DNA from 3 places in the Micromonospora aurantiaca ATCC 27029 genome. Region 3 is predicted to be linked to each of the others. Evidence: riboswitches for the same ligand, from Rfam matches in the RefSeq annotation. Region 3 holds a riboswitch; each other region holds the start of a gene.
What was found. A riboswitch is a leader RNA that binds a small molecule or an ion and turns the genes downstream of it on or off. The one in region 3 is predicted to bind cyclic di-AMP.
Positions count from the first base shown of each region.

Region 1: it holds a riboswitch for cyclic di-AMP, as region 3 does, so the genes downstream of both, MICAU_RS02860 (coiled-coil domain-containing protein) here and MICAU_RS16690 (LysM peptidoglycan-binding domain-containing protein) in region 3, are expected to answer to the same signal.
Region 2: it holds a riboswitch for cyclic di-AMP, as region 3 does, so the genes downstream of both, MICAU_RS23530 (coiled-coil domain-containing protein) here and MICAU_RS16690 (LysM peptidoglycan-binding domain-containing protein) in region 3, are expected to answer to the same signal.

Region 1 covers NC_014391.1:574,800-580,914, forward strand. Annotated here, with positions in the region: gene MICAU_RS02855 (carbonic anhydrase) at 47-700, shown strand; gene MICAU_RS02860 (coiled-coil domain-containing protein) at 760-1,788, opposite strand; cyclic di-AMP (ydaO/yuaA leader) riboswitch at 1,793-1,923, opposite strand; gene MICAU_RS02865 (YibE/F family protein) at 2,078-3,352, opposite strand; gene MICAU_RS02870 (SHOCT domain-containing protein) at 3,515-3,724, opposite strand; gene MICAU_RS02875 (metal-sensitive transcriptional regulator) at 3,851-4,150, opposite strand; gene MICAU_RS02880 (heavy-metal-associated domain-containing protein) at 4,231-4,437, shown strand; gene MICAU_RS02885 (DUF8832 domain-containing protein) at 4,474-5,454, shown strand; gene MICAU_RS02890 (heavy metal translocating P-type ATPase) at 5,472-6,115, shown strand, end outside.
Region 2 covers NC_014391.1:5,338,103-5,344,217, reverse strand. Annotated here, with positions in the region: gene MICAU_RS23555 (redoxin domain-containing protein) at 1-209, opposite strand, end outside; gene MICAU_RS23550 (BON domain-containing protein) at 269-943, opposite strand; gene MICAU_RS23545 (hypothetical protein) at 1,104-1,508, opposite strand; gene MICAU_RS23540 (STAS domain-containing protein) at 1,927-2,286, shown strand; gene MICAU_RS23535 (SRPBCC family protein) at 2,390-2,842, shown strand; gene MICAU_RS23530 (coiled-coil domain-containing protein) at 2,868-3,941, opposite strand; cyclic di-AMP (ydaO/yuaA leader) riboswitch at 3,946-4,076, opposite strand; gene MICAU_RS23525 (cation diffusion facilitator family transporter) at 4,221-5,135, opposite strand; gene MICAU_RS23520 (HelD family protein) at 5,240-6,115, opposite strand, start outside.
Region 3 covers NC_014391.1:3,761,886-3,768,000, reverse strand. Annotated here, with positions in the region: gene MICAU_RS16700 (winged helix-turn-helix transcriptional regulator) at 1-149, opposite strand, end outside; gene MICAU_RS16695 (LLM class flavin-dependent oxidoreductase) at 196-1,758, opposite strand; cyclic di-AMP (ydaO/yuaA leader) riboswitch at 1,917-2,075, shown strand; gene MICAU_RS16690 (LysM peptidoglycan-binding domain-containing protein) at 2,074-2,733, shown strand; gene MICAU_RS16685 (YbaB/EbfC family nucleoid-associated protein) at 2,922-3,371, shown strand; gene MICAU_RS16680 (M4 family metallopeptidase) at 3,492-5,555, opposite strand; gene MICAU_RS16675 (transglycosylase domain-containing protein) at 5,968-6,115, opposite strand, start outside.

The DNA of each region.
Region 1 (6,115 bases), 3.2 Mb from region 3:
GAGGCCGTTCGGCCTGGTGGTTCCCCAGGTAGACGAGGTGAGGGACATGACGCCGAGCACCCCGGAGCAGGCACTGACCGAACTGCGTGCCGGTAATCACCGGTTCGTCACGGGCGTCCCGCAGCATCCGAATCAGGACGCCGGGCACCGGGCGGCTGTGGCCGACGGCCAGCACCCGTTCGCGGTGATCGTCGGCTGCTCCGACTCGCGGCTCGCCGCCGAGATCATCTTCGACCGCGGTCTCGGTGACCTCTTCGTGGTGCGTACCGCCGGGCACACCGCCGGGCCGGAGGTGCTCGGCAGCGTCGAGTACGCCGTCACCGTGCTGGGCACCCCGCTCGTGGTGGTGCTCGGGCACGACTCCTGCGGCGCGGTCCAGGCCGCCCGGGAGGGGGTCCGGACCGGCGCCGCCCCGGCCGGGCACCTGGGCGCTGTGGTGGACGCGGTCTCGCCGAGCCTGTTGCGCGCCGCCCGCCAGGGGGTCGAGGACCTCGACGGCATCGTCGACGTCCACATCGCGCAGACCGTGGAGACGCTGCTGGCCCGGTCCGCCGTGCTGGCCGAGCGGGTGGCCGCCGGGCGGTGCACGGTGGTGGGCATGTCGTACCGGCTCGCCGGTGGCGAGGTGCGGACCGTGGCGCAGGCCCCGGCCCCGCTGCCCGCCCCGGCCGCGCCCGCCGACCCGGCGCTGGCCGGCTGATACGCACGGACGACGAAGAAGGGGCCGCCCGAGGGCGGCCCCTTCTCGTGGTGTCCGGGTCAGAGCATCGACATGTGGACGTGGTCGGTGTGGTTCGAGGGTCCGCTGTACGAACTCCAGCCGGTGGCCGGGAACCAGATCTGCCGGTTCCAGATGACGTAGTAGATGCCCAGCCGGTCGGCGTTGCGGATGAGGAAGGCGGCCACCTCGTTGCCGTACCGGCGGGTGTCGTTGTTGTGCCAGGGCGCGAAGCCGCTGTTCTGGAGCGACCAGTCGCACGCCTTGCCCTTGGGGTGCTCCCACGGCCCGCCGGGCCGGTAGCAGCCCACGAAGCGCTTGAAGCCCGCGCGCCGGACCTCCTTGTACGCGTGCAGCGTGCGCGGCGTGACGCAGCCCGAGGTGGTCGGGTCGTCCTCGCTGCACGACTCCGCCTTCCACCCGCCGTCGGCGGTGCGGCCGGGGCCGATCTTGGCGACCGGTGAGGTGGCGGAGACCAGGCCGCCGGTGAAGCCGAGACCGCCGACGAGCTTCAGCGCGCGCTCGGCCTGCACCTTCTCGCGCTCCATCGCGTTCTTCTGCTTCTCCTGCTCGCGCACCTCGGCGTCGAGCGCGATCTTGGCCTGCTCGGCGCGGGTCTTGACCGCGTTGATGGCGGCCAGGCGCTGCGCGTTGAGGAGGTTCAGCTCGTCCAGGGCGTTGACCCGGCGGACGAACGAGTCGGGTGAGTTGCTCTCCAGCAGCATGGCCATCGCGCCCATCCGGCCGGTCCGGTAGGACTGGGCAGCGAGCTGGTTGACCTGCGGGCTGAGCGCTTCGAGCTCGGCCTGTGCCGTCTTCACCTCGGCCGCCAGCCGCCGCTGGCGGTCCTGGGACTTGGCGAGCTTCGCCTTGGCCTGGAGGAAGGCCCGGTTGGCGGCGTCGATCGCCTCGGTGATGAGCGGCGGTTCGCCGTCCTCCTCGTGTCCCGAGGGGTTGCCGGGGGCCGCCGCGGTGGGGGCCGCGGTCGCCGGGGTCGGCCCGGCCAGCACGGCCAGCGAGGCCAGCACGGCCACCACGGGTGTCAGCCAGCGGCGCAGGGGTGCCGTCACAGTGTTCCCTTCCGTCGGCCGCCGACCGGGTTAGCTGACGGGTTCGGGACGGAAGTGGCCCCTACCGCTGTCGCGGATTCACCCCATGTACCTGGTTCCCCGGTTCGCCCGCAGGCGATTGGGCGGCGGCACCGCTGGCGCCGGTGCGCGCCTTCGGCGGTGACCGGCAGCGAGGTTACCTGACAGCACTCCTGAGGATCTACGTCCGGAAGCCGACCAATAGCGAGATTTCGCCGTGGCGCACCGTGACCAGCGTCGCGTTTGAAATCGATGGTCACGCTGCGGAGTGTCACCATGCGGCCTCCGTACTCTTCCCGCCGCCCAGGGCCTCCAGCGCGTCGTCGCGTCCGGCCGGCGGCCGGGCCGCGGGTGGCGCCGGCTCCGCGCCGCGCGAGCGCCGCCCGGCGGTGGTCACGATCGCGGCCAGTCCGGTCGTCAGCGGTACGGCGGCGATCAGGCCGAGCGTCGCCACCGCGCTGCGGACGATCTCCTGGGCGAGGAACTCGCTGGTGAGGATCTCACTCACCGGGCGGGAGTCGGCAACCAGGAGGAGCAGCAGCGGCAGCGAGGCGCCCGCGTACGCCAGCACGATGGTGTTGACGGTGGATGCGATGTGGGCCCGGCCGACCCGGGTCGCCGCCCGGTAGAGCTGCCGCCGGGACAGTCCGGGGTTGGCGTGCGCCAGTTCGGTGACGGTGGCCGCCTGGGTGACTGTGACGTCGTCCAGCACGCCCAGCGAGCCGATGATGATGCCGGCCAGCAGCAGCCCGTGCAGGTCCACGTCGCCCTGGAACATGGACAGCGTGGTGGCGTCCTCGCTGCCGAAGCCGGTCAGGTGGGTGGCGGACGTGGCGAGCAGGCCGAGCACGCCGGTGACCACCAGGCTGCCGAGCGTGCCGAGCACCGCGACCGACGTCTGCGCGGTGATCCCGTGGGTCAGGTAGAGCACCACGAACATGATCAACGCGGCGCCCACGATCGCGACCAGCAGCGGCGGCTGGCCGGCGCCGATGCCCGGCAGCACGAAGCCGAGGAGGATGGCGAAGCTGGCCACCAGGCCGCCGAGCGCGGCGAGCCCGCGCCACCGGCCGAACGCCACGATCGCGGCGGCGAACAGCACCATCAGCCAGATCAGCGGCGTGCCGCGCTGGTGCTCGGCGATGTTGTAGGACTTCACCGCCGGGTCGGCCGGGTCGGTCAGCTCGACCAGGACGACCTCGTCTCCGACCGCGACCCGGGGTGCGCCCGGCCCGGCCGGGATCGGCGTCTCGACCTGCCGGCCCGCGTCCGGGCCCTGCTCGGCGGTGACCGTCACCGTGCCGCAGGGGCCACCCCCGCCCTCCGGGGCCTCCGGGGTCGGCGGGCAGGGCTCGGTGACCACCCGGGTCACGGTGCCGTGGTAGCGGGGGACGTCAGCGCCGCCGACCGGCTCCCGGTCCTGCCCGGGCCAGAGCACCAGCGCCGCGATCACTGTGAGCGCGAACAGCGGCACCACCACGGCGACGAGCAGCCGTCGTACGCCCGGCGGCGCGGCGGGTGCGGGGCGGGTGTGGTCGGCACCCATGGCGTCTCTCCCAACGGTCGCGGCGACGCCTGGTCCGCCGGACCGGTCTGGTCACCCGGCCGGCGCGGACGTGTCGACCACGTCCGGGTCGTCGCCCGGCCATGGTAGACAGCCCGGCCGGCCGCTCCCGGGCGGCGCGACCGGTGACGCGCCCCGCTCGGGTCAGGCCAGGCCCGCCCGGCGCCGCCGGTACTCGTCCTCGTCGATCTCGCCGCGGGCGTACCGCTCGTCCAGGATGCGCCGGGCCGTCGTCGGGCCCAGATACTGCGGGCCGGTCCACCGCACGGCCGCCCAGACGAGCCCCGCCAGCACCCCGAGCACCAGCAGGGACCAGATCCACATCCAGCCCATCATCGGGCTCTGCCACATCATCGGGCCGCCCTCCGTCCGTCGCCGCGGGTCCGCCGGTCCGGCCTGCCCGCCACTTCGACGGTACGTCCGCCCGGGCGCGTCGGCACGGGTCGATGTGCCCTGGTCCTGAGGGCCGGAGGTCCCCGCTCAGCCGCGCTTCATCAGGCGCCCGACGGCGGCCATCATCTCGGTCGCCATCTCGTCGGCCCGGCCCTCGGCGGCGCCCTCGTGCATGCAGTGCCGGGCGTGGCCGTCGAGCAGGCCCAGGCCGACCTTGTCCAGCGCCGCCTGGATGGCCGAGATCTGGGTCAGCACGTCGATGCAGTAACGGTCGTCCTCGACCATCTTCTCGATGCCACGGACCTGGCCCTCGATCCGGCGGAGCCGGGCGAGGAGTTGGTCCTTGCTGGCGGTGTAGCCCCGGGTCGGGCTGGACGGCGCGGTCATGAAACCGAGGATAGCGTACCCCTCGGGGGTATGCTAACGTTCGGGACGTACCCCTGGGGGGTATCAGATCGGAGGGCGAGATGGAGACCACCTACCAGGTGAACGGCATGACCTGCGGGCACTGCGTCAACTCGGTGAGCACCGAGCTGAGCGCACTTCCGGGCGTCACCGACGTCCAGGTCGACCTGGCCGGCGGCCGGGTCACCGTCACCAGTCAGAACCCGCTGGACGTGGACACGGTCCGCGCGGCGGTCGACGAGGCCGGTTACGACCTCGTCGGTGTGTGACGGGTCCGGCGGACCCGCGACAACCGAGGAGACACCATGAACACGGCGACGAAGCTCAGCGGCTTCGCGCTCGGCCTCGTGGCGGTGTTCGGCGCGGCGTACGGGATCGGCAACCTGACCGATCCCGTCGCCCCGGCCGCCGAGACCCGACACGACGACACCGACAGCGACCACGGGGCCGGCGACACCGGCCACGGTGACGAGAGCCAGGCGGGCGGCGCCTCCGCGCACCTGCCCGGCGGGCTGCTCGTCTCCGAGCGCGGCTACACGTTCCAGCCCGCCGGCGCCCCGGCCGGGCAGTTCGCCTTCCGGATCACCGGCCCGGACGGCGCGCCGGTCACCCGCTTCGAGGTGGCCCACGACAAGCGCATGCACCTGATCGTCGCCCGCCGGGACCTCTCCGGGTTCCGGCACGTCCATCCGGAGATGACCGGCGACGGCACCTGGCGGGTCGCCTCACCGCTCGGCGGCCCCGGCGTCTGGCGGGCGTTCGCCGACTTCACCCCCGAAGGCGGCGAGCCGCTGACCCTCGGCCTGGACGTCACGGTCCCCGGCGAGCTGACCGCCCGGCCGCTGCCGGCACCGGCGACCAGCACCACCGTCGACGGCTACACGGTCACCCTGACCGGCACGCCGGAGCCGGGCCGCACCAGCCGGCTCACGCTCTCCGTCAGCCGTGACGGGCGGCCGGTCACCGACCTCGCGCCCTACCTCGGCGCGTACGGGCACCTGGTGGCGCTGCGGCAGGGCGACCTGGCGTACCTGCACGTGCACCCGGAGGGCACGCCCGGCGACGGGCGCACACCGGCCGGGCCGGCGATCACGTTCGCCGCCGAGGTGCCCTCGGCCGGGGCGTACCGTCTCTACCTGGACTTCCGGCACGGCGACGCGGTGCACACCGCCGAGTTCACCGTCCTGGCCGGCGACCAGACCGCGCCGGTGCCCACCGCGCCGGCACCCACCACCGCACCGACCCCGGACGCCGGACACGGCACCCCGGGTCACGGGCACAGTTGAGCGCCGGAGGTGCCGCGATGACTGCCACGGGAAAGGCGCTGCCCACCGCGCCGAACCTGATCGAACTGGCGATCGGCGGGATGACCTGCGCGTCCTGCGCCGCCCGGATCGAGAAGAAGCTCAACCGGATGGACGGCGTCGAGGCGACGGTGAACTACGCCACCGAGAAGGCCACCGTCCGGTACGCCGACGACATCGCGCCGGCCGACCTGATCGCCACCGTCGAGAAGACCGGCTACACCGCTGTGGTGCCGCCGCCGCCCGAGCAGGCGGAGGCGGCAGCGGCCGGGGAGCCGGTGGACGAGCTGCGCACCGCGCGTACCCGGCTCTGGGTCTCCGCCGTGCTCACCTTGCCGGTGATCGTGCTCGCCATGGTTCCGGCCTGGCAGTTCGACTACTGGCAGTGGGCCTCGCTCACCCTGGCCGCCCCGGTGGTGGTCTGGGGCGGGCTGCCGTTCCACCGCGCCGCGCTGATCAACCTGCGGCACGGCGCGGCGACCATGGACACGCTCGTCTCGCTCGGCACGCTGGCCGCGTTCGGCTGGTCGCTCTGGGCGCTGTTCCTCGGCGACGCCGGCATGCCCGGGATGAAGCACCCGTTCAGCCTCGACATCACCCGCGGCGACGGTGCCGGCAACATCTACCTGGAGGCCGCCGCCGG
Region 2 (6,115 bases), 1.6 Mb from region 3:
GCGTCGTACCGCTCCAGCTCCGGCAGGGCGGCCTGGTACAGGGCCATCTGCTCGCCGCACACAGGTGACCAGTCCGCGGGGTAGAACGCCAGTACCACGGGACGGCCCCGGAACTGCCCGGGGCCCACCTCGCGCCCGTCCGGCGCCGCCGGCAGCGTGAACCCGGGCGCGGCCTGCCCGGGTGTGATCAGCCCGTTCGGATCACTCATGCCTCCCACCCTGGCCGCGGCCCGGGTGAGGCGGGCTCACCCGGGCGGGGTGGTTCCGGTCAGCGCACGACGAGGTGGTTGTGCACCTCCCGGATGCCGGGGGCGTTCCACACCACCCGCTCGATCTCTTCGCGCTCGCCGGCCGAGTGGACCTGCCCGTCCAGCAGCACCGTGTCGCCGTGCACCCGTACGTCGACCTCCTCGGCCTCGGTGGCGCGGTTGCGGGCCAGCGCGTCCACGATCCGCTCGGCCAGGTCGCGGCCGTCGGCGTGCACCGCGGGGCGCACGGCGATCCCGTTGCTCACCCCGCGTACGCCGGTGAGCCGGGCGACCGACCGTTCGGCGGCCCGCCGCTGGTACTCCCACTCGACCTCGCCGTGCAGCGTGACCCAGCCGTCGGCCACGGTCACCTGCAACGCCTCGATCGGTACGAACGCGTCCCACTCCAGCGCCCGTACGGCCGCGACGGCGATCTCCGGGTCATCCCGTCCGGCCCCGGTGTCGATCCGGACGGCGAGGTCGTTGGCGACCGCGCGGACCCGGGCGACCCGGTGCGCGGCCCGTTCGGCGGCCCACTTCTTGGCGTAGCTGTCCACCCGGCCGGTGAGCGTCACCACGCCCTCGGTGACGGTCACCCCGATCTCGTCCGGGCCGACCCGCGGCTCCCAGGTCAGCTCGTCGAGCACGGCGGACTGGATGTCCCGGTCGGTACGCGTGATCGTGTCGGTGGCCATCCGGCTCCCCCTCCCGTCGATCGCGGCGCGGGCACGTGGTCCCGCACCCGCGATCCTGCGCGCGCCCCGGGTGAGCGGGCCTCACCCGGGGCGGGTGAGGCAGCACGACGGCCGCTCCCGGGAGTCCCGGGGGCGGCCGTCGTCGTGTCGTACGGGCGGGTCAGCCGTCCAGGCCGGCCGGCGAGTTCGGCCGGTCCACGTCCACGAACTCGATCTCGTCCGCGGCCCGGTCCCGGCTGCCGGCGGCGCGCGCCGCGGTGCCGGCGGCCCAGCCGATCGCCGCGCCCGCCAGCGCCGCCGCGATCAGCAGCGTCCAGGGCAGGGCGGGCCGGCGGCCGGCGAGCGCGTCGAAGGCGAGGGACGCCCGGCGGCGTGCCTCGTCGGCGGCGGAGCCGACCAGGTCGGTGGCGTCGTCGGCCAGGCCGGAGGAGCTGCGGCGGGCGGTCCGGGTGGCGTCGCGCACGCTGTCACCGGCGGAACCGGCGGCGGAGAGCAGGTTCTGCCACGCCTGGTCGGCGACCCGCTCGGCCTTGCCCCGGCGGTCCAGCAGGTTGGATCCGAACATCGTTCTACCTCCTCGGGTGCCGAAGGCCGGCGGCCACTTCGGACTCCGGTGTCCATCCGGCGGGTTCACTGTCTCGGGCAGTGCCCCACCGGGGCGCGTGGCAAACCACGCCGTGGTTCCCGGCCGTGAGCAGCGAACGGGACGAACCACCCGAACGCGCCGGGACCGGTGCCCACGGGACGTGCGTGCGCCCGCTACCCTGGTCGGCGGATCGGCGGGCCCGCCCGGTCGCACGGTTGGCCGCGACCCGCCATACAGGGGAAACTGGAACCCGGAGGTCCGGATTGGGTACGCCCAGGTGTGCCCAGTTCGCGAATTGCTCATCCCGGGGGGTGGCGACCGGGCCGTTGGAGGAATACTCTCGGTCGCGGCCCGCGTACTGATGAGGCGCCCGTCATGGGCGAGTGGAGGTGCTCGCGTGAGCCTGTCGATCGTGAAGTCGGTGCGGCCGGGTGGTGTCGTCCAGATCGCGCCCCGTGGGGAGATCGACGTCGACACCGCGTACGAGGTGCGGGAAGCGATCGCCGAAGTGCTCGCCAAGGGCCGTCCCTCGCGAATCGAGCTGAACATGCGGCTCGTCACGTTCATCGACTCGGTCGGCATCAGCGCCATGGTCGCCGGCTTCCAGACCTGCGAGGTCAGCGGCGTCAAGCTCGTGGTCACCGAGCCGAGCCGGTTCGTGCACCGGCAGCTCTGGGTGACCGGCCTGCTCGGCCTGTTCGGCGCGCCCGAGCCGTGGTTCGCCGACGACACCCCCGAGGTGCTGCCCGGCGCCTGAGCGCGCCGTTCACACCCCCTGCAGCCAGGGGACTTTCTACCCGTTGCCAGTCCGGCGTCGGTACGGGACGATCGTCGCGACGCACGACGGCGAGGGGGCCCGCTTGCAGAGCAGCGACAGCTTCAGCTACACCGTGCAGGCCCGGTGCACCCGGGCCGAAGCGGTGGCGCTACTGGGTGACCTGAGTCGCCAGGGCGAGCTGCATCCGCTGATCGTCCGGGTCCGGAAGCTGCCGGCCCGGCCGGGCGCGCTGGCCAGCTACGCGATCACCGACCGGCTGCAACTCGGCCCGCTGCACTTCCCGGTCACGTACCAGGCGGACGTGCTGATCGCCGGCGAGGACGAGGTCGTCACAGTGGCGCGTCAGCAGCCCGCGACGACGGTCCGCAACCACACCCGGCTGCGCGACGAGCCGGACGGCACGGTACGCATCGACGTGGAGATCACGCTCACCGCTCCGGCGCCACTGTTCGGGTACGCGTTCCGCCAGGCCCGGGCGGCTCACCTGGGCCTGGCGGCTCGTCTCGGAGCGACCCTGGAGGGCCGGCCGGCCTGATCCGGCCGGCCCTCTCGGGGCGCGCTCAGTACACCGACAGGTGCACGTGGTTGGTGTGGTCGCTGGACGGGTCGCCGTTGCCGCCGCTGTACGACTTCCACCCGCTGCTGGGCAGCCAGATCTGCTTGAACCAGATCACGTAGAGCACGGCGAGCGGGTCGGCGTTGCGCACGAAGTACGCGGCCAGGTTGTTGCCGTACGTCCGGTCACCGCCGGTGGCCACGCCGCCGAAGCCGTTCTTCTGCGCGGCGAAGTCGCAGGCCCGCCCCTTCGGGTGCTCACCAGAGCCGCTGGGCCGGTGGCACGAGACGTACCGGGTGAAGCCCGCCGCCTTGGCCTGTTGCAGCGCGTGCAGCGTGCGCGGGGTGATGCAGCCGTTCGCCGGGGTCGGGTCGTTGACGCTGCACGACTCCGACGGCCAGGAGCCGTCCGAGTTGCGCGGTGCCGGCTTCGCGTTCTTGCTGGAGGTGCCCTGGACGCTGCCACCGCCGCTGCTGCTGCGCGAGGCCCGGTCGTTCGCCACCTCCAGGGCGCGCTCGGCCTGCTCCTTGCGCTTGGCCATCACCGTCACCTGCTTGCGCTGCTCGCGGATCTCTCCGTCGAGCTGGGCGCGGGTGCGGGTGGCCTCGTCCCGGGTGGTGATCAGGTCGCGCAGCGTACGGTCCTCGTGCGCGGCGACCTGCTCCAGCGCGGCGGCCCGGTCCATGAAGCCCTCCGGGCTGCTGCTGCCGAGCAGCGCCCCGGCGGTCCCCAGACGGCCGTTGCGGTACGCCACGGCGGCGATCTCGCCGACCTTGGCGTCGCGTACGGCCAGCTCGGCGCCGACCGTCTTGAGTTGTTCGTTCAGCTGCTTCTGGCGGCTCACCGACCGGTTCAGCGCGGCTTTCGCCTCCAGCCAGCCCTTGCTGGCCGCGTCGAGCTGGGCACGCAGTTCGGGCGTGCCACCCTCGTCGTCGCCGGGCGCTGCGGCGAGCAGGCCGGTCACCGGCGCCGCCGAGGCGGGGGAGACCGGAACGGTCGCGACGCCGAGGGTCAGCGTCGCGACGAGCAGGGCCGCCAACCGGGCGGCCGTCCGTCGTACAGGTGCCACTGGGGGCATTCACACGTCCTTCCGTCAACGCCGACCGGGTTAGCTGACGGGTTCGGGACGGAAGATCCCTACCGCTGACGCGGATGCACCCCACGTACGTGGTTCCCCGGCTCGTCCCTGCGGACGATTAGGCGACGGCCGCCCCACCGGGGCCGGGTGGCGCCCGCGGGTGCGGCCGCGACCGAGACTACCGGCGCTGCCCGGGCACGGCTCCGTGGAGCAGTGCCACTAGGCGGGGCAAAACCGGCATAAGACTACATTAGCCACAGTGATTTAAGTGTGTCCTAATCACCACTCGGTCTGTCCGCACACTCCGGCGGACGCTCCGGGTTCGACCTGCAACGTGGCGTGATCGATGGAGAAGTCCTCGTGCAGGGCGGCCCGCGCGGCGGCCAGCACCACGCCCGGGTCCACGCCCGGATCGGTGGTCAGGTGCGCCGAGGCCACCTCCATGCCCGAGGTGAGCGTCCAGACGTGCAGGTCGTGCACCTCGGCCACGCCCGGTACGGCGGCCAGCCGGTCGTGCACGGCGGTGACCTGCAGGTGCTCCGGCGCGGCCTGCACCAGGATGCGCAGCGCGGCCCGGCCGAGCCGCCAGGTGCGCGGCAGGATGAACAGGCCGATGCCGACGGCGACCAGCGGGTCCGCCCACCACCAGTCGGTCGCCGCGATGACCAGCGCGGCGGCGATCACGCCGAGCGAGCCGAGCAGGTCGCCGAGCACCTCCAGGTACGCCCCGCGCAGGTTGATGCTCTCCTTCGACCCGGCGCGCAGCAGCGCGAACGCGACGATGTTGGCGAGCAGGCCGAGCACCGCCACCACGAGCATCGGGCCGGCCAGCACCTCCGGCGGCTCGCCGAACCGGCGTACCGCCTCGACCAGGACGTAGATGGCGACGGCGCCGAGCAGCACGGCGTTGGCGAGGGCGGCGAGCACCTCCAGCCGGTAGAGCCCGAACGTGCGCTGCGGGTCGGTGCCGGCGCGGCGGGTCGCGGTGATCGCGGCGAGGGCCATGCCGATGCCGAGGACGTCGGTGAACATGTGCCCGGCGTCGGAGAGCAGCGCCAGCGAGCCGGTCGTGAAGGCGGCCACCGCCTCGACCACCATCAGGGCGGCGAGCAGCGCGAAGGCGGCCCAGAGGCGGCCCCGGTGGCGGTGCGCCGCGTTGGTCACCGCGCCGCTGTGGTCATGACCTGCGCCCACGCCAACACCCTTCCTGCCCCGTACCGGCCAGGCCCAATGTATGTTCACATCGCTATGTATGCAACTGAACGATGGGTGACAGCCGGGTCACGGTCGGGTGTCCGTCAGGAGGGGTCGAGCGTGGTGAGACGCTGGGTGGCCCGGGACAGCGCCACGTAGAGCGTGCGGACACCCGAGCCGGGGTCGGCCCGGATCTCGCTCGGCGCCACCAGCACCACGCCGTCGTACTCCATGCCCTTGGCCTGGAGGCTGGTCACCACCTGGAGGCGGCCCGGGCCGAGCCCGCCCAGCCAGCCGGCCACCTCGTCCCGGCGCGGCACCGGCGTGATCACGCCGACGGTGCCCTCCACCTGCGCGAGCAGCGCCTCGGCCGCCTCGACGGTGGCCGCCGGCAGGTCGGCGGCGGGCACCGTGCGCTCGACCGGCGGCACGCCGGTGGACCGCACCGCGTCGGGCAGCGGCAGGTCCGGGTAGAGCCGGCGGATCTCCGCCGCCGCCACCGCGAAGATCTCCGCCGAGTTGCGGTAGTTGGTGGTCAGCTCGTAGCGGTGCCGCTTGCGCCGGCCCAGCGCCTGGTCCCGGGCCCGGTCCAGCTCCTGCGGGTCGCCGGTCCAGGCGGTCTGCGCCGGGTCGCCGACCACCGTCCAGGACGCCAGCCGCCCGCGCCGGCCGACCATCCGCCACTGCATCGGCGAGACGTCCTGCGACTCGTCCACCACCACGTGCGCGTAGTCGCGGTAGTCGTCCGGACGCTCCCGCGCCGCCGCGCGGGCGGCGCGCTGCCGATCGGCGTACGTGCTCAGCTCGCGCACGCCACCGGCGAGCTGGTACGGGTCGCGCTTGGGGCGGGCCCGCCGCACCGGCTTGCCGAGCAGCGCGTCCAGCTCGTCCAGCAGCGCGATGTCGGCCACCGTCAGCCCTTCGGTCGCGAGGCTCCGGTACGCGTCGCCGAGCAGCCGGATCTCCGCCGAGGAGAGGAT
Region 3 (6,115 bases):
CGCCGGGCGAAGTCGTCGAAGCGGCGGGTGCCGAACGACGCCTCCCGCAGCAGGAGCAGCGTGGTGCGGTTGCCGACCACCTCCAGCGCCCGGGCGATCGAGCAGTTGGCGGTGGACCAGGAGTCACGCTGCGCAAGGAGGTCCGTCATGGCGTCGACGGTACCCCCTGACTTAAGAGATCAGAAGTCAGCTACCTCACAGCTGGCCGGGGAAGAACCCGTGCCGGGCCAGCGGCTCGACGATCTGGTGCTCCTCGTACGACAGGTGCGACAGCAGCGTGTCGGTGAGCAGGTCCACCGCCTCCTGGAGCTGCGTGAAGTCGCCGGGCCGCCGGACCAGCTCCACGAGCGCCCGGTCGACGCTCTCCACCACCCCGTGGATCACCACGTGCTCCTCCTCGAGGCGGTCCAGCACCGCGGCCAGCCCGGCCTCTGAGCGGCGCAGGTGCGGGAAGACCGAGGCGTCCTCCAGCCCGTGGTGCTGGGTGACCATCGTGCAGTAGGCCGCGCAGTACGCCCCGAGCGTCCAGTTGTTCTGCCGCATGGTCATCTCGTTGAGCGCCGCCCGCGCCCGGCCCGGCGAGACCGAGCCCTGCTTGACCTGTTCCAGCAGGTCGCGCACCTGGGCCAGCTCCTGGCGCAGATGGTCGTGCACGTCCACCAGGTGCTGCCCGGCGGCCTGTCCCCGGGCCGGGTAGACGTGTCCGGCCGGCGGCGGCGGAGCGCTCGGGCGGGTGGACTCGTCCCACGGGCGGCGCGCGCTCAGGCGTACCCCCGGGTCGGGGGTGGGGGTGACGCCGAGCGTGCTCGGGCCGCCGGCGTTGGTCGGCTCGTCGGCGGCCTCCCGGGCGCCGCCGGCGGGCGTGGCGCGCTCGGCGGCGACCAGCTCCCGGACCGCGGGGGCCACCTCCTGGCCGAAGATCTGGATCGCGCGCGGCTCGTCGCTGCCGAGGATGAACGTGGTGATGCCGTGCTCCAGGGTGAGCCCGGCCAGTTCCTCCACCCACTGCTCCGGCGGCCCGGCCAGAAAGCCGGCGGACGAGCGGGCGAACGTGCCGGTCACGTTGAGCATGCGGCGGATCGCGGCCGGGTCGCGCCCGGCGGCCCGGGCGCCCTCGTCCACGAGCGCGTTCAGGGCGGGCAGCTCGTCGGGGCCCTTGGGCAGGTACGACAGGGACGGCAGCCAGCCGTCCGCGGCGCGGCCCACCAGGCGCAGCATGCGCGGCTTGTACGCGCCGACCCAGATGCCGACCGAATGCGCGGGCGCCGGGCCGCGCTTGGCGCCGACCACCCGGTAGTGCTCGCCGTCGACACGGATCATGCCGCGGCTGCCGGTGTCCCAGACCTCGCGGATCACCCGGATCGCCTCGTCGAGGGCGTCGACGGCGGCGCCGGGGGACAGTCGCCGCCCGCCCGCCGCCTCGATCGCGTCCCAGAACGCGCCCGCGCCGAGTCCCAGCTCGACCCGGCCGCCGGTGAGCAGGTCCAGGCTGGCGACGCTGCGGGCCAGCACCACCGGCTGGCGCAACGGCAGGTTGAGGACGTTTCCGGCCAGGCGGATGCGTTCGGTCGCCGCGGCCACGTAGGACATCAGCGTCCAGGTGTCCAGGAAGCCCGGCTGGTAGGGATGGTCCTGGAACGTGACCAGGTCCAGTCCGACCTGCTCGCACAGCCGGGCCAGCGCCACGACCTGGTCGGGCTGCCCGGCGGCGGGGGTGATGAAGCCGCCGAAGGTCAGCTCGTGTCCGTGATCGGTCATCCGTCAAGCCCTCCCGTGATCTTGCCTGGCCCTGCCACCGTAGCGCCGCCGCCGGTAGCCCGGCCGGGTGAAGAGCGTCACAAGAAGTGGACGATCGTCGCAAATCGCTCCTAGCGTCGGTTTCGTTCGCAGACGCGGACACCGCGGGCCGGAAACGCCAAATCCCGCCGCCGTCCCCGGTAACCGGACCTCGCGCGGGAGCGGGGGAACCACACGTTCCACGGTGCATCGTCACCTCGGGGTGAAGCCGCCACCGGCGGCCGGGCTCCTCGGCCCGAACCCGACAGCTCACCTCGTCGGCGTGGAGGAATCCACATGGCAACTGAATACTCAGCCCGAAGCCGCCGTACCGCCCTCGGAGCGGTCCTGGCCGGCGCCGCCGTCGGCGCCGCGACCCTGTTCGGCCCGGCCGCTCCGGCCAGCGCAGGCGTCAACTGGGACGCGGTCGCGCGCTGCGAGTCGGGCGGCAACTGGAAGATCAACACCGGTAACGGCTACTACGGCGGGCTCCAGTTCTCCCGCGCCACCTGGAACGGCTACGGCGGCAAGAAGTACGCCGCCCGCGCCGACCTGGCCAGCCGGTCCGAGCAGATCGCCGTCGCGGAGAAGGTGCGGCGCGGCCAGGGCATCGGCGCGTGGCCGGTCTGCGGCAAGAAGGGCGGCTCGGCGAGCGCGGCGACCCGGTCCGAGCGGGCCACCACAAAGGCGGCCCCGAAGCGGGCCGCCACGCGCGAGGCCGCGCCGGAGCGGGCGGCCACCCGCAAGGCCGCGCCGGAGCGCGCCACGACGACGGTGGCGCCGCAGCCGTCGTCCGGCGCCGGGACGTACCTGGTCCGGCGTGGGGACACGCTGTCGGAGATCGCCGTGACGCAGCGCGTCGACGGCGGCTGGCGCGCCCTGCACGAGCGCAACCGCGCAGTGGTCGGCGACGACCCCGGCCTGATCTTCCCCGGTCAGCGGCTGCGGCTGCGCTGACAGCGGTCCGAGAACGCCCGGCCGGGGCGACCCGGCCGGGCGTTCGCCCCGTCCGCGACACGCCGCGTCGACGGTGTCCGGCCTGCTCCCGGCGTCCGGGAGACGGTCCGCAACGGTGGTGACCGCGATTCGTCGGAGCCGGTTGCTAGGGTCACGATGCTCGGCTAAGACGTGAAGAAAGCGCGGATATGACCAACGACCCGTTCTCGGCGGCCGCGAGCATCGACGAGCTGCTGACCCGCACGCAGCAGGCGCTCACCGCGATGCGCTCCCGGGCCTCGGCGCACGCCGACGGCGAGCCCGGCGACCTGCTGCGCGCCGAGGGCACGGCCGCCGGCGGCCGGGTCCGCGCGGTCGCCGTCCAGGGTGGCCGGCTGGATTCCGTGACGATCGACCCGGAACTGGCCGGCGAGCCCTTCGACGTCCTCTGCGGACACTTCGTCACCGCCGCCAACGCCGCGCTGTCCGAGCTGGACGCCCGGGTCAGCGCGTCGGCGCGGGCCGACGCCGACGCGCTCGCCGCCCGGCTCGGCAGCATGGGCGACCAGGCCGAGCTGTTCGGCCGCGCGATGCACGAGGCGGCCGCGCGGATCCACCGCGACCGCGGCACCGCGTCCCAGGGCGCGCGCCGGGCCTGACACGGCGAAGCGGCCGGCCCGACACGGCGGGACGCCGGGCCTGACACGGCGGGACGCCGGGCCGGACACGGCGAGGCGGCCGGCCGCCGGGAGGACGACGACCGGCCGCGCACGCCACGGTCAGCTCAGGGTGACCGCGGTGTCGTCGACGACGAAGGACGTCTGCAACGAGCTGTCCTCCACGCCGCTGAACGAGATGGTCGCCGTGGTGCCTGCGAGCGACGAGATGTCGAAGGACCGCTGCACGTAGCCGGTGGCCTTGTTCAGGTTGGAGTACGTGGCCAGCGTGGTGCTGCCCGCCTTGACGGTGAGCTTGTCGTACGCGGTGCTGGTGGTCGACTCCGCGCTGTCGATGTGCAGCCAGAAGCTCAACGTCGCCCGGCAGCCGGCCGGGATCGTCACCGACTGGCTGAGCGTGTCGGTGTGCGACGAGCCGTACCCGTCCAGCCACGCCTTGTACGAGCCGCCGTGCGCGGCCTGGCCGCTGTCGGTGGTGATGACGCCGGACGAGGCGCTCCAGCTCACGTTGCCGGACTCGAAGCCCGGGTTGGCGAGCTTGTTGCCGGAGCAGCCGCCCGACGGCGGGGTGGTCGTGGTGCTCGGGGTGGGCGTCGGGGTGCCGCCGGCGCAGGTCGGGTCACCGGACTGGGCCGGCACGCTCACCGCGTCCCAGGCCGCCTTGACCGTGTTGAACTCCGCGCAGCTGCCCGGGTAGAGGTTCTTCGCCGCCTGCAGCGTCCAGGTGCGGTACTTCAGGTACGACGAGGACGAGGTCTTCAGCAGCATGCCGTTGTACATGATCTTCATGGCCTTCTGGATGCCCAGGCCGGTCACGCTGCTGCCGTTGCAGGTCGAGCTGGACGGCTGCCCGTTGGTCGGGCTGCTGCCGTTGGCGAGCAGGTAGAACCAGTGGTTGCCCGGGCCGGCCGCGGCGTGCACCTCGGTCGACGGGATGCTGCTGGAGTAGCAGTTCGGGTCGCCGAGCGCCGACGGGTTGTACATGTTGCGGATCGGGCCGGAGCCGACCAGGTTGATCTTCTCGCCGACCAGGAAGTCGGGCGCGTCGTAGCTGGACGGCTCGTTGGCGAACCACTCGGTGGCCGCGCCGAACGTATCGGCCACGAACTCCTGGGTGCCGCCGCCGGAGATGCCGCCCGGGGTGTTGTCGTCGATGCCGTGGCCGATCTCGTGCGCCACCACGTCCAGCGAGCCGATCCACTGGCCGGCGGTGTTCTTGCCGATCTGCACCTGGCTGCCGTCGTAGTAGGCGTTCTGGTCGTTGAGGCCCACCCGGATCGGCCAGTAGCCGCCGTTGCCGTTGGCGCCGTTGCGGCCCAGCCACTGGGCGAGCATCTTGTGCTCGGTCTGCGCGGAGAACAACGCGTCCACGCAGCCGGTCTCCTTGTTGGTGGCGGTGCCGTTGCCCCACACGTCGTCGGAGCCGCTGAACGTGGTGTTGTTGGCCGCGTCCTGGCAGCTCAGGTTGGTGACGGTCGGGTCCTTCATGGTGTACGTGGAGCCCGACTGGGTGGTGTTGAGCGTGAGCGGGCTGGGCCCGTTCCAGGCGCCGGTGCCGGTGCCGCGGACGACGTGCTCCTGCTTGCGCAGGACCGCGCCGGTGCGGGCGTCGACGTCGACGGTGAGCCGGCTCGGCCCGTCCGCGCCGGTGCCGCGAACAGTGGTCTCCCAGGCCAGCGCCGGTGCGGCGCCGAGCGTGTAGACCACGAGCGTGGTGCCCTCGACCGCGTTCACGGTCTTGAGCTGGGCGCGCGCCGTCTTCGCGGCGGCGGCCGGAGTCAGCGCGGGCGTGGTGGCGAGGGCGCCGATGGGCCGCTGCTGGGCGACCGAGGCGTACTTCAGGTTGCCGGCCGAGTCCGTGGCGAGCACGAAGTCGCCGCCGACCACCGGGAGGCCCTTGTAGGTGCGCTCGTACGGCACGTACTGGGTGCCCTCGGAGGAGATGACCGGCTTCTGGACGAACGCGTCGTCGGAGCCGGCCTGCAGGTAGGCGGGGCGGTTCGCGACCAGGGCGCGGGCCGAGTCGGCGGCGGTCGCGCGGGCCTGCGCCGGGTCGGGGGCGGCGGGTCCGGGTGGCGCGGCCTGCACGGCGGCGGCGGTGCCTGCGGCGAGCAGGCCGGCCGCGGCCGCGCCGGTGAGCGCGGCGAGGCGAGGTGAGAGTTTCACGGGGGTTTGCTCCTGTTCTACAGGCGCGCCGCACGGAGCCCGGTGGGGACGGGCGGCGCGGTGGTGCGAGGCAGGGTGACGGCCGGTCACCGGAGCTGCCGGCGTGGCTCCGGGTCGACAGATCGACCGTCGCGATTCGCCGGGGGTCGGCGGCTCGCTGGTGCACAATCACACGCCGCCCGAGCCCGGAGCAATGGGTGACCTGGGCAACGGCTGACAGTCGGGCGCGCCGCCGCGCGCGCCGATCCAGGCAACCATGATCTTCAATAGGCCCTGATCAGGGCGAACATCGCCGACGGTGGATGGATGCCGGTGCAAATTGCGGACGTTGCCGCTGTGTGCGAATGGCGCGCATAGACGCGAGGCCGCCGTCAGCGCGGCCGGGCGGCGGCCGGACCGCCGCCCGGCCGGGTCAGCGTGGGCCGCGGGTCCGCGTCGGCGACACGGTGGGCAGCGGCGGCAGCGACGGCCGCGAGGTCGGCCGCCCGGTCGGGTCCGGGCTCGGGCTCGACGAGGACGGGCTCGGGCTCGGCGACTCCGACGGCGTCGGCGCGGCGGTG